2 linked regions of the Geobacter metallireducens GS-15 genome follow. The protein of the gene in region 2 interacts with the protein of the main gene of each other region in a pairwise test. Links are inferred from orthologs where the notes say so. Each region holds a gene or a part of one and is shown on either strand. Other genes may lie near its edges. The genes, in order: tsaE and rlmB.

Region 1 (8,171 bases), 580 kb from region 2 along the record:
GCTAGTGGGATTTGAACCCACGAATGCATGAGTCACAGTCATGTGTGTTAGACCCCTTCACCATAGCCACCATAATTTGGGTTTGGCACGCCTGAGAGGATTCGAACCTCTGACCTACGGATTAGAAGTCCGTTGCTCTATCCAGCTGAGCTACAGGCGCAGAGATGGTCGGGGTGAGAGGATTCGAACCTCCGACCCCCTGCTCCCAAGGCAGGTGCGCTAGCCAGGCTGCGCTACACCCCGCAAGAAGTTGCATTAATAGCACACCCATTGAGGGCATGCAAGCTTTTTTCTACGTCACGCCTTAGATAATTTCCCCTTCAGCAACTCTAAAGCTTTGCCTCGGTGGCTGAGACGATTTTTTCTTTCCAGAGGCAACTCTGCGAGGGACGAACCTTCTTCCTCCACAAAGAACAGGGGATCATATCCAAACCCACCACCCCCTTGGGGAACTTCAAGGATAGATCCTCTGAGTTCTCCCGAGAAGGTGGTGCATGAACCATCAGGCAAACAGAGAGCTATAACGCAATGGAAGGCAGCTCCGCGTCTTTCAGGAGGGGTTCCCCGTAACTCTTCAAGGAGCTTTGCGTTATTCGTCTCATCAGTGGCGCCAGTCCCTGCATAGCGGGCAGAAAAAACGCCCGGCCTCCCACCGAGAGCATCGACGACAAGCCCTGAATCGTCTGCTAGCGCAGGAAGTCCGGTTAATTGCGCTATTGCAGAAGCCTTCTTAATAGCATTCTGTTCAAACGTTACGCCGTCCTCCTCAATCTCTGGAAGATCGGGAAAATCAGCAAGAGAGTATATTCTGCAGTGAACTCCTTCTAGGATCTTTCCAATTTCCAGGAGCTTCCCCTTATTCCTCGTGGCGACAATCAAGTCAGTCATCGGGAAAGAGCCTCATTCTGAATCGAGAAAAGCTTTCGTATTCCCTCCACTGCAGCTACACGCATGCCGTCCATCTGTTCAACGGTAAAGGGTTCCGACTCGGCAGTACCCTGTACTTCTACAAAACGGTCAGATGATGTCATGACAAAATTCATGTCGACTTCGGCCGCTGAATCTTCCACGTAATTCAGATCCAATAGAATGTTGCCATCCACTATTCCGACACTGACCGCCGCAACGGCTTCCTTGATGGGGAGCAACGGCAACACACCACGCTCCACAAGCAAGTGCAAGGCATCCACCAAAGCGACATAGGCTCCGGTTATGGAAGCAGTCCTGGTTCCTCCGTCAGCCTGAATAACATCACAGTCTATGAGGACACTTCTCTCCCCGAGAAGCGTCAAATCTGTGACGGCACGAAGCGAACGGCCGATCAACCTCTGTATTTCGTGGGTCCTTCCACCGATTTTTCCACGGGCAGCTTCGCGCGAAGAACGCGTGTGAGTCGAACGGGGAAGCATCGAATACTCGGCAGTCACCCAACCGGTCCCCTTCCCCCGGAGAAATGGAGGGACACTCTCTTCCACCGATGCGGTACAGATGACCTTGGTGTCGCCAAACTCCACAAGCACAGCCCCTTCCGCATGCTTGATATAATGCCGAGTAATATTTATGCCCCTGAGGCTCCCCGCCTCACGGCCGTCCGAACGCATATTTCACCTCTCTGTGCTAAATTTTAAGCTGCGTACACTAAACGATAGGCTGGAGGATGTCAATCTGCATGACATGACGAGACCTTACACCTCACGTAGTGGATCGTTAAAATTTCGCTTTTCTCTGAGTTCCTGCAATCTTTGCGGCTTGGTGTCGACAATATGAAGCTCAGCCAGGAGTCTATTGGCAAGGAAATCCTCGGCTTCGTGAATTGCCTCCGGTGAAGCGGGCACATTTTCAATCTTTCCCCCTGCCATCATGCCATGACCGCCAGCGTGCCCTCTTCCCTCAACCAAAACCCCAATAAGAATACCGGCATTCAGATCGTGCCGGATCGTGCGTAACGACAACAGCATCCCATCGCCGTACTGCCCCATTGCAAGCACTAATTCTATTCCTTCCAACCTTAAGAAAAAATCTGCCATTTCGGCAACCATTTCGGGAAAATTCATCTGTGCGAGATTAGTTATCAGGAGCTTCCCGTAGATCTTGGTATTTTCGAGAGCCCTATTCACCATAAGATAATATTCGACAGGAAGTTTCGGATGAGTGATTTCGTAGAGAAGTTTCTTGTTGGAAAGTGTAAACAGCTTGAGATAAGCGTCTCGGTCAGGCTTGTTCGCCTCCCTGCCGAGATCCTGAGTTTCTGATTTTATGGCGTAAAAAAGTGCTGTTGCCAGCTTGGTCCCCAGATAGACGCCTTGAGTCACGAGGTATTCGTAAAGTATGGTTGCCGTGACTCCGTAATCCTCACGAATATCGACCCATCGGCACTTCTCGCTTGTTTCCCGCATCGGATGATGATCGACGAGAATATCAACACTGCTGTCGGCTGGCAGTGAGTTGTTCCCGGTCCCTGGCTGCGTGTCCAGCATGCAGACCACGGAGAACTCCCGGAAGTTGATAAGCCCTATTGGAGTTAGAGGAATTTCGAGTTCCTTCGCCATGGCAAGATTCTCGCTCCTACTAATCATGCCCGAAAAAGCGATTGTAGCCTCGCGATTGACCTTCATAACGAAGAGATGGCGAAGCGCTATGGCCGAAGCGAGACAGTCCGGGTCAGGGTTATCATGGATCACTATCAGTATTTTGCCTCTGCCCCTGACCCAGTCGAGCATTTCATCCGTGAAGCGCTTCGTATCCAGATTCTCTGACCCCAACCCCATAAAAGGACTCCTAAACGTGTCATCATTTTAGACAAAAAAAGAGAGGAAAGACCATGCTTTCCTCTCTTTGGATCCTCTTGGGATAACCTATTAGCCCAAGAAGAGGTTATGATTTCTCGCCCGATTGGCCAGAATTGTCGGGTCTATCACTTCGCCGCAGCAGGTGCATTTCCAAGCGTCGAACGATCTTACAAAATCATAAAACTTTTCAGCAAACATTCTCCCTTTGCACTTTGGACATTTCATTTGGAGCCCCTCCACTGCAGAGTTTGATGTGAGTGCAGTGAAGATTTCACCATATGTGCCAAACGGGTCAAGCTCTAATGAATGACACTCTCAATCTTGTCCCGATCAATAATTATTATTGATAATTCAATGCGTTACAGTGTTTGGGAAATATCGCTCCAGCTTGTCCACCGTCACTTTCCCTATGCCTGAAACTCTCTCGAGGTCTCTAATAGACCTGAAACCGCCATTGTATTGACGGTCAAATACAATCCTTCGTGCGAGAGTTGGTCCGATCCCGGGAAGTAGCTCCCATTCTGATTCGGTCATTGTGGCTGGGTCAAGTGGAATACCTAGAAGTATCCTTTCAGTTGCAGGCATCGTTTTCAACGAAATTTTGACTGGTTCTGAGGCATCCCTCTCAAACATTACCCAGTCTCCATCTTTGAGACGAGTGGCAAAGTCGGACGATTTTGAAGCATTTGCCGTGAGTCCTCGATACGCCATAATTATGACGCTCTTTAAGACTGCGTCTTCGGGAAGACAATAAACGCCAGACTTTCCCTGAATACCGGTAACCTTAACCCTAACGCCATTGGAGCGGTCAAGAAGAAAGGCCGTGGATCCACCCTCAGTGAGTGGCAATCCACGGCCTTTCGTGACTAAAACAGTACTTGCCAGAACTGCTAGGGTCCAGAGCGCAATGAGATGCGCCCGTTCCCTCATTTATTGACGCCCTCCGCATCCTCTGTCCTGTGGAGTTTGTACTCAATACTGTCGATCAGAGCCTGATAGGAGGCATCGATGATGTTTTCCGAGACACCAACCGTCCCCCACCGCGCTTCCTTGTCGCCCGACTCGATGAGAACGCGAATGGATGAGGCTGTACCCTGCCCTGCCGGCAGGACGCGAACCTTGTAGTCAAGAAGCTTCACTTCCTTCAGTTTCGGATAGAACTTCTCCAGGGCCTTGCGAAGGGCATTGTCGAGAGCGTTGACTGGACCGTTGCCTTCAGCCGCAGTGTGCTCCACCTTGCCGCCAACCTTGACCATGATAGTCGCCTCGGAAAAAGGCTTCTGGTCTTCGTGGCGTTTCTCATCAATAACCCGGAAACCGATAACCGAGAAAAACTTCCGATGAGTACCGAGAGCACGCTTCATCAGCAATTCAAATGAAGCCTCGGCCCCCTCAAACTGGTACCCCCGATTCTCCATCTCTTTGATATTATCGAGGATTTCAAGGGTAACCGGATCCTTGCTGTCCATGTTGATATTGAATTCCTCGGCCTTGGCAAGGATATTGGAGCGGCCGGAGAGGTCGGAAATGAGCACCCGGGTCATGTTGCCGACCAGTTCAGGCCTCATGTGCTCATAGGTCTCGGGATGGCGCTGAATGGCGCTCACGTGGACCCCGCCCTTGTGGGCAAAGGCTGAATTACCCACATAAGGCTGATGCTTGTCAGGGGAAAGGTTCGCCAGTTCGTACACAAAACGGGAGAGATCCCGAAGTTTCTTCAATTGCTCATCACTCACGCACTCCGCCTTCATCTTGAGCCTGAGGGCAGGCATGATGGAGCAGAGATTGGCATTACCGCACCGCTCACCAAAACCGTTGATGGTGCCCTGAACCTGCACAATCCCCTCATTGACCGCATGAAGAGAGTTAGCGACCGCACACTCGGAGTCATTGTGTGTGTGAATGCCCAAGGGAGCTGAGATGTGCTTGCGAACCTCGCGGATAATCTCGGCAAGCTCGAACGGCATAGTACCGCCGTTGGTGTCACAAAGCACAATGCAGTCGGCCTTGGCATCCTGAGCAGCCTTGAGGGTTTTGATGGCATAGTCGGGATTGGCCTTGTAGCCGTCAAAGAAGTGCTCTGCGTCGTAGAAAACCTCGGGAACCCGGGTCTTCAGATATTCAAGAGAATCGAAGATCAGCTCGAGATTCTCCTCGTTGGAAATGCGCAATGCTTCCCGAACATGAAAATCCCAGGTTTTGCCGAAAATGGTGCAGACATCGGGCTCGGCCTGCACGAGGGTCTTCAGGTTGTGGTCTTTGTCAGGGGTTATCTTGGCGCGGCGGGTCGAACCAAAAGCGGCGATCTTCGCCTGGGAGAGCTTCTCCTTCTTGATGTCTTTGAAGAAGGCGACATCCTTGGGGTTGCTGCCGGGCCACCCCCCTTCAATGTAATGGATTCCGATCTCGTCAAGCCTATTGGCGATACGGATCTTGTCTTCAACGAGGAACGATATGTCCTCTGCCTGGGTGCCGTCACGAAGGGTGGTATCGTACAGTTTAACGAGACTCATTGATTCACCTTTGAAATGAAGTGTTAGATACGCGTATAGCGTTTAGCATGCCGGCGTTGCCGGACACTAGACGCTATACACGAATACGCTGAAGTTAATCTGAAGCTATTTGCCGGAAAGGCCGAATGCCTCGTGGAGCACCCTCACGGCGAGTTCCGTGTACTTGGCGTCAATAACGACAGACACCTTGATCTCGGAGGTGGAAATCATCTGAATATTGATTCCTTCATTTGCAAGGGTTTGGAACATCTTGGTGGCGACACCGGCATGGCTCCGCATGCCGACGCCGACGATGGAGACCTTGGAAATGCTTTCATCGGCCGACACGCCCGTTGCCTTGATCTCAGTGGCAATTTCCTTGGTGATGGCAAGTGCCTTTTTGAAGTCGGCCTTGGTGACAGTAAAAGTGAAATCGGTAAGATCGCCACCACTCACGTTCTGGACGATCATATCGACCGAGATATTGGCATCGGAAAGGGACGACAAAATCTTGGCGGCAATCCCCGGTTTGTCCGGCACGCCCAGTACGGCAATCTTAGCTTCATTCTTGTCGTAGGCGATACCCGAAACGAGTACAGCTTCCATGTCCTTATCCTCCTTGGTGACCATAGTCCCTTGATTGTCATTGAAACTTGAGCGGACATGTATGTCCACATTGTATTTCTTGGCAAATTCGACTGAACGAATCTGGAGCACTTTCGCTCCAAGGCTCGCCAGTTCCAGCATCTCGTCGTAGGAAATCTTATCGATCTTACGGGCGTCCTCACAGATGTTGGGGTCGGTGGTGTAGACACCGTCAACGTCGGTGTAGATCTCGCAGACATCGGCCTTCATGGCGGCAGCCATGGCCACGGCCGAGGTATCGGAACCGCCGCGCCCCAACGTGGTAACGTTGCCGTCCTTGTCTATCCCCTGGAAACCGGCCACGACAACGATAGTCCCGTCCTTGAGGTCAGCCCTCACCTTTGCGTCGGGAATCTCTTCAATGCGGGCCTTGCTGAAGACGCTGTCGGTAATGATCGGCACCTGCCAGCCATGGTAGGATTTTGCTTTGTATCCCATGGATTTGAGACACATGGCGAGAAGGGCGATGGATACCTGTTCGCCCGAGGCAACCAGAACGTCATACTCGCGGTTATCGGGAAACTCGCACACCTCATTGGCCAGGGCCACGAGCTTGTTGGTTTCGCCGGACATGGCCGAAACGACGACCACCATATCGTTGCCCGCGTCGTAGGTCTTGGCGACCCTCTTGGCAACATTGCGGATCCGTTCAATCGATCCCATTGAGGTGCCGCCGTATTTTTGGACCACCAGAGCCATCTACCGTTCCTCCTTTACGTATCGAGTCCTAATGAATACGCCGCTTCGCGTCGTCCCTTAATAGCAGGAATCCAAACGACGGTCAAAACATTTTTTTAATAATGCCTCATGGTTTGAGCCGTGCGAAATAAAGTCGATACGCCGCTCGGTATCGCTTAAATAATCAAATATAATATCAAGACGTTCCGTTAGGATATCAGAACCAAGCCGTTCGGCCCACTCGACGAGGCAGACTCCATTCCCATCGAAGTACTCGTCAAAACCGAGTTCTGCTGCATCATCGACGCCACCAAGACGGTAGAGATCGAAATGGTAAAGTCTGATTCGTCCCTGGTACTCATTCAGAAGGGTAAACGTAGGACTTGTAATGGGTACAGAGCTATCAATACCCAGACCGGAGGCTACCCCCCGTACAAACTGGGTCTTGCCTGCGCCCAACTCTCCGGTGAGGGCGATAAAACTCCCCGGCTCCAGCAGTCGCCCAAGCCGCTCACCCAGCCGGATAGTCTCTTCAACACTGTGCGAAGTAACTGAAACCACAACGCGCTACTTCACCATTGTTCTGATGAGGTCAATGCGGGAAACCATGCCGACGAGCCGTTTTCCCTCCACGACCGGCAAAGCATGGAGCTTCTTGCTGCTCATGATATCGGCCACCTCGCTCACGGGGGTATCCGGCGTTACCATCTCCGCAGTGTCGGTATAGAGATCCCCGACAGTCTGGCCGGTCATCTTCTGGAGTTCCTTTTCGAATTTTTTCTCGCTCTCAAGGTAAATAACCCAGTCGAAAAGAGAGATGACCGTAGGTATGTGAAGGCTTTTATCCTGTTCGATAAGGTCCGATTCAGTGACGATGCCGATGAGGTTGCCGCTCTCATCCACTACCGGTACGCTGCCGACCCGATGTTTCGTGAATATCTCCGCCAACTCCCTGATTGTGGTTTCCCTTTTGACCGACACGACATCAGTCGTCATTATATCTCGTACTTTCAACATATTAGCATCCTTTCTTTCAATTATAGGGTTAGCGTTTTGAATGCCCAGGGGAGTCTTTCCTGAACGTCGACGGCCGACATGCCGATTTCTCCCTTGTCGGCTGCCACCAAATCTGCGGCGTGACCATGAATGAACACGCCGAGCCGGCAGGCGTCAAAGGGTTCGTATCCCTGCCCCAAGAGAGATGCCAGGATGCCGGTAAGGACGTCACCCATCCCCCCCGACGCCATACCAGGGTTACCGCTCCCGTTGATGGCGACCCGTCCGTCCGGCGCAGCAATGACCGTACGGGCACCTTTCAGTATCATATACACGCCATTCTGTTCTGCAAACTCACGCGCCGCAGCAATCCGGTCTGCCTCGATAATCGCGGTGGAGGTGCCGGTAAGACGGGCCATTTCGCCCGGATGCGGGGTAAGGACGATGCAGTTGCTCCGTTTTCGCTGCAAGATGGCGGGGTCTTCGGACAGGGCGTTCAGACCATCGGCATCTATCACAAGAGGGGTCTCGATCTTGGTGACGAGATGGCGGATAAGGCGTGCAGTGTCTA
Region 2 (4,395 bases):
GGAGATTGGGGAAGCGCATAGAAGTTCCCTTGATTTATCCGCGACGGGACGAGAAAGTCACGGGCACCTTCCGGAGTTGATTTGGTGAGGAAAGGAGTTTCGATCTCAAGGAATCCGTTTTCTGAGAGATATTGACGGGTTATCTGGGCAACCATCGAGCGGAGAATGAGGTTCTGCTGGAGCACCGGGCGCCGAAGGTCCAGATAACGGTACTTGAGACGGATGTTCTCAGCGACGTCGACATAGTCGTCAAGGGTAAAAGGTAGAGCCTTTGAGCGATTGAGAATCTTGCACTCCGTAACGAGAACTTCGACCTCGCCGGTCTTCATGGCGGAGTTGACAGTCCCTTCAGGACGAGGAATCACCTCCCCTTTTACGGCGACGACGTATTCATTCCGGATCGCTTCGGCCTTATGATGGGCATCGGTGTTTTTCGCTGGGTCAAAGACGATCTGGGCGAGTCCCTCCCGGTCACGGAGATCGGCGAAAATAAGGCCCCCATGATCACGGCGGCGCAGAATCCATCCCATGAGGATAACCTCGCGCCCCACATCGGCCTTCGTCAGATTGCCGCAATAATGACTTCTCTTCCATTCACCCAGAATATCTTCCATCGGAAAAACCTCCTCGTAGGTCGCTAAAATCGGGTAAGCATACTGAATATGAAAGAACTCTTCAAGAAAAACATAACTGTAAGGGAGCGGGAAGTTGATGCATTGGTGACGTATCACCAAAGGTCACCAGATTGAACGCAAAAAGGGGCTGGCCTTTCGGCCAACCCCTTAATGTTTTGGTGGAGCTGATCAGGATCGAACTGACGACCTCTTGAATGCCATTCAAGCGCTCTCCCAGCTGAGCTACAGCCCCGTTCAAAAGAGATTTGGTTTATACCAAAATGGCATCAAGAGTGTCAATACATTTTTCCTAAAAAAATTAGCGGGGGATTTACCCTTGACGCTCTCCAGCACATGTGGTTTAATCCGGCCACTTTTGCCGGAGTGGTGAAACTGGTAGACGCAGCGGACTCAAAATCCGCCGGGAGCAATCCCGTGTCGGTTCGATTCCGACCTCCGGCACCATTCAAAATCAGAGGGTCTTCAGCATCATTGCTGAAGACCCTTTTTCAGTTCTGAGGTGAAAAAGCCAGCCTCTGGCGAAGGACCTCGAAGAGAATTACCCCCCCAGCAACCGATGCGTTGAGGGAACTTACGCCTCCCCTGAGCGGAATGGCAACGAGGAAATCACACTTCTTCCGCACCAGGGGCCTCACCCCCTCCCCTTCACTGCCAATCACAATAACTACATTTCCAGACAGATCCTGATCATAGAGGGACGAGGCGGCACTGTCGGCAGCGCCGTAAATCCAGAAGCCAGCCTCCTTCAACTCGTCGAGGGCTTGGGCCAGATTGGTGACCTGGGCAACGGGTATGGTTTCAGCGGCACCTGCGGCGCTCTTCTCCACCGTGGCCGTCACCCTGGCGGCCCTATCCTTGGGGATGATGACCCCGTGTGCACCAGCACAGGCGGCGCTCCGGATGAGGGCACCCAGGTTGTGGGGGTCCTGCACACCGTCGAGGGCGAGGATAAGTCCCCTCTCCCCGGATTCGCGCCAGGCGTCGATAATATCGCTCAACCCGGTATAGGGAAACCCCTCTAGCTTGAGTGCCACCCCCTGATGGTGATCGGTGCCACAGAGACGACTGATATCGCGCTTGTCACGGTTGCGGACCGGGACTCCCTTCTCTGTGGCAAGCTTCAGGAGCTTCTCCATGCGGCGATCGCTGGCATCGCGGGAGACGAAAAGCTCAAAGGCCCTCCGCTTGCCGCGCAGGGCCTCCATGGCACTGTTGATCCCGTAAAGTATCTCTTCTTTCACTCGTAGCCTTTCATCCGGCTCAGCCGGCAACAATCTCGCCGAGAATCAGCTCGGCGGCAGCGGCCGGGTCCGGCGCATCACCAATGGGGCGGCCGATGACGAGATAATCACTCCCCGCCTTCACCGCCTCCGCCGGCGTCATGACCCGCTTCTGATCATTGAGGGCCGCGAAGGACGGGCGAACGCCAGGAGTGACAATGAGGAAGTCGCTCCCGCATGCTTCGCGGATGAGGGGAATCTCCCGGGGCGAAGCCACGACGCCATCGATGCCGGCTTTCCTGGCAAGGGTCGCGAGCCGCACCACCATGTCGGGGACGGTGTGTTCAATCCCCAAATCCTTGAGGGTCTCCTCGGTGGAAGAGGTGAGAATAGTGACCGCCAGGACCTTTGCCCTATCCCCTCCCTTGAATTCCTTGTCGAGGGCCTCCACTGTTTTCGCCATCATCTCATAGCCACCCAGGGCATGGAGATTGAAAAGTTTAACTCCCATGCGGGCCGCCTCCACCGAGGCCATGGCAACGGTATTGGGGATGTCGTGGAACTTGAGGTCGAGAAAGACCTCGCCGCCGAACTTCTGGATCATTCGCACCGCGGCTGGGCCGCAGGCGGTGAAGAGTTGCTTGCCGATTTTATACATCCCGACCTTGTCGGACAGCGTTTCGGCCCAGTACTGCACATGGGCGAATTCACCGGTATCAAGGGCAAAAATGACCTTTTCGCGGGCCTGGTCTCTCGTCATTGTGCGTATCGTCTCCTTGAATGGATATTACTGATTGAGAGCTGCAACGACGAGCCCCTTGACCGTCTCCACTGCCTCGGCCAGGGGGAGGAGAGAAACCTCACCGCCCTTGCGGGATTTGAGTTCAACCTTACCTTCCGCCAGGTTCTTGCTCCCCACGACTATCCTGAGCGGGATGCCGATAAGGTCGGCGTCCTTGAACTTGGAACCGGGGCGCTCGTCGCGGTCGTCAAAGAGAACCTCGACGCCGACAGCAGTGAGGGCACGATAGAGTTCATCGCACGCGGCCACGACCTCCGCATCCTTCGTGCTGACGGCCGAGATGATGCAGTGGAACGGCGCGATGGGGATCGGGAAGATGATGCCGTCGGCGTCGTGGTTCTGCTCGATGCAGGCGGCCACGGTCCGACTGATGCCGATGCCGTAGCATCCCATGAAGATGACCTGCTCCTTGCCGTCGGCGTCCAGAAAGGTCGCCCGGAGGGACTCGGAGTACTTGGTTCCCAGCTTGAAGACGTGCCCGACCTCGATGCCGCGCCACATCTCCAGGTGCCCGGCCTCGCAGCGGGGACAGGGGTCGCCGTGGACCACGTTGCGGATGTCGGCAATGAGCGCAGGGGTAAAATCCCTACCGATGTTCACGTTCTTGAAATGGAGATCACGGGCATTGCCGCCGGTGACAAAGTTTTTCATTCCCTGGATCGTCAAGTCGGCGACGATCTTGATCTTCAACCCCACGGGGCCGGCAAAGCCGACGGGAGCGCCGGTGACCCGCTCCACGATCTCCTCACTGGCCATCTCCAACTCTTCGCAGCCGAGAAGGTGCTTGAGCTTGATCTCGTTCAGGTCGTGGTCGCCACGCACCAACGCTGCCACCGGCTCTCCGTCAGCAACGCAGAGGAGGGTCTTCACCAGAGACGAGGCGGGAATGCCGAGGAAGGTGGTCACCTCTTCGACGCTCCGCTTCTGGGGGGTCTCCACTTTTTCCAGTTCCCGGGGCTCGGCATGCTCGGACGGGAAGAGCCGGGCCTCGGCCTTCTCCACGTTGGCGGCATACTCGCAGGCGGTGCAGGAGACGATGGCATCCTCACCCGAATCGGCAAGCACCATGAACTCGTGGGACGAGGAGCCGCCGATGGAGCCGGTATCCGCCTCCACTGCCCGGAACTTGAGGCCGCAGCGCTGGAAGATGCGGCGGTAGGCCTGATACATCTTGTCATAGGAGGTATCAGCCGCCTCGGAGCTCACGTCAAAGGAATAGGCATCCTTCATAATGAACTCGCGGCCCCGCATGAGACCGAACCGGGGACGGATCTCGTCCCGGAACTTGGATTGTACCTGATAGAGATTCAAGGGCAGCTGCCGGTAGCTCTTCACCTCGCGGCGCACGAGGTCGGTAATGACCTCCTCGTGGGTCGGTCCAAGGCAAAATTCGGCGTCCTTGCGATCCTTGAAGCGGAGAAGTTCTTTGCCGTACTGCTCCCACCGCTTCGACTCCTGCCAGAGCTCAGCCGGCTGGACGCTCGGCATGAGAAGCTCGATGGCACCGGCCCGGTTCATCTCCTCGCGGACAATCTGTTCGACCTTGCGGATGGAGCGGAGCCCCAGGGGAAGATAGTTGTAGATGCCGGCGGCGAGCTTGCGGATCATGCCAGCACGGAGCATGAGCTTGTGGGAAACGACCTCGGCGTCGGAAGGAGTCTCCTTGACCGTGGGGATGAAATACTGGGAATAGCGCATTAAACGAACCTCTATGAGTGTGTTTTTTCCTTGGCCATTT

What was found.
Region 1: the proteins of rlmB (region 2) and tsaE interact in binary tests that used the Escherichia coli proteins (3 or more experiments, as listed by UniProt). The link is inferred for Geobacter metallireducens GS-15 from one-to-one orthologs.

What each region holds. Positions count from the first base shown.
Region 1 is NC_007517.1:2,090,305-2,098,475, forward strand. Bases 5,425-8,171 are described here. They hold tsaE (tRNA (adenosine(37)-N6)-threonylcarbamoyltransferase complex ATPase subunit type 1 TsaE), read right to left. Parts: upstream 7,166-8,171; coding sequence 6,683-7,165; downstream 5,425-6,682. Other genes in these bases: GMET_RS09500 (aspartate kinase), read right to left, coding at 5,425-6,625; GMET_RS09510 (CBS domain-containing protein), read right to left, coding at 7,172-7,621; GMET_RS09515 (bifunctional ADP-dependent NAD(P)H-hydrate dehydratase/NAD(P)H-hydrate epimerase), read right to left, coding at 7,642-8,171. Outside these bases: GMET_RS09475 (XTP/dITP diphosphatase), read right to left, coding at 298-888; rph (ribonuclease PH), read right to left, coding at 885-1,601; GMET_RS09485 (DHH family phosphoesterase), read right to left, coding at 1,686-2,768; GMET_RS09490 (ComEA family DNA-binding protein), read right to left, coding at 3,141-3,719; cimA (citramalate synthase), read right to left, coding at 3,716-5,302; more of GMET_RS09500, read right to left, coding at 5,408-5,424. UniProt on the Escherichia coli protein: Required for the formation of a threonylcarbamoyl group on adenosine at position 37 (t(6)A37) in tRNAs that read codons beginning with adenine.
Region 2 is NC_007517.1:1,515,453-1,519,847, reverse strand. Bases 1-2,898 are described here. They hold rlmB (23S rRNA (guanosine(2251)-2'-O)-methyltransferase RlmB), read right to left. Parts: upstream 1,877-2,898; coding sequence 1,124-1,876; downstream 1-1,123. Other genes in these bases: GMET_RS06810 (proline--tRNA ligase), read right to left, coding at 2,643-2,898; pyrF (orotidine-5'-phosphate decarboxylase), read right to left, coding at 1,896-2,615; aspS (aspartate--tRNA ligase), read right to left, coding at 1-614. Also shown: more of GMET_RS06810, read right to left, coding at 2,899-4,355; ispG (flavodoxin-dependent (E)-4-hydroxy-3-methylbut-2-enyl-diphosphate synthase), read right to left, coding at 4,367-4,395. UniProt on the Escherichia coli protein: Specifically methylates the ribose of guanosine 2251 in 23S rRNA.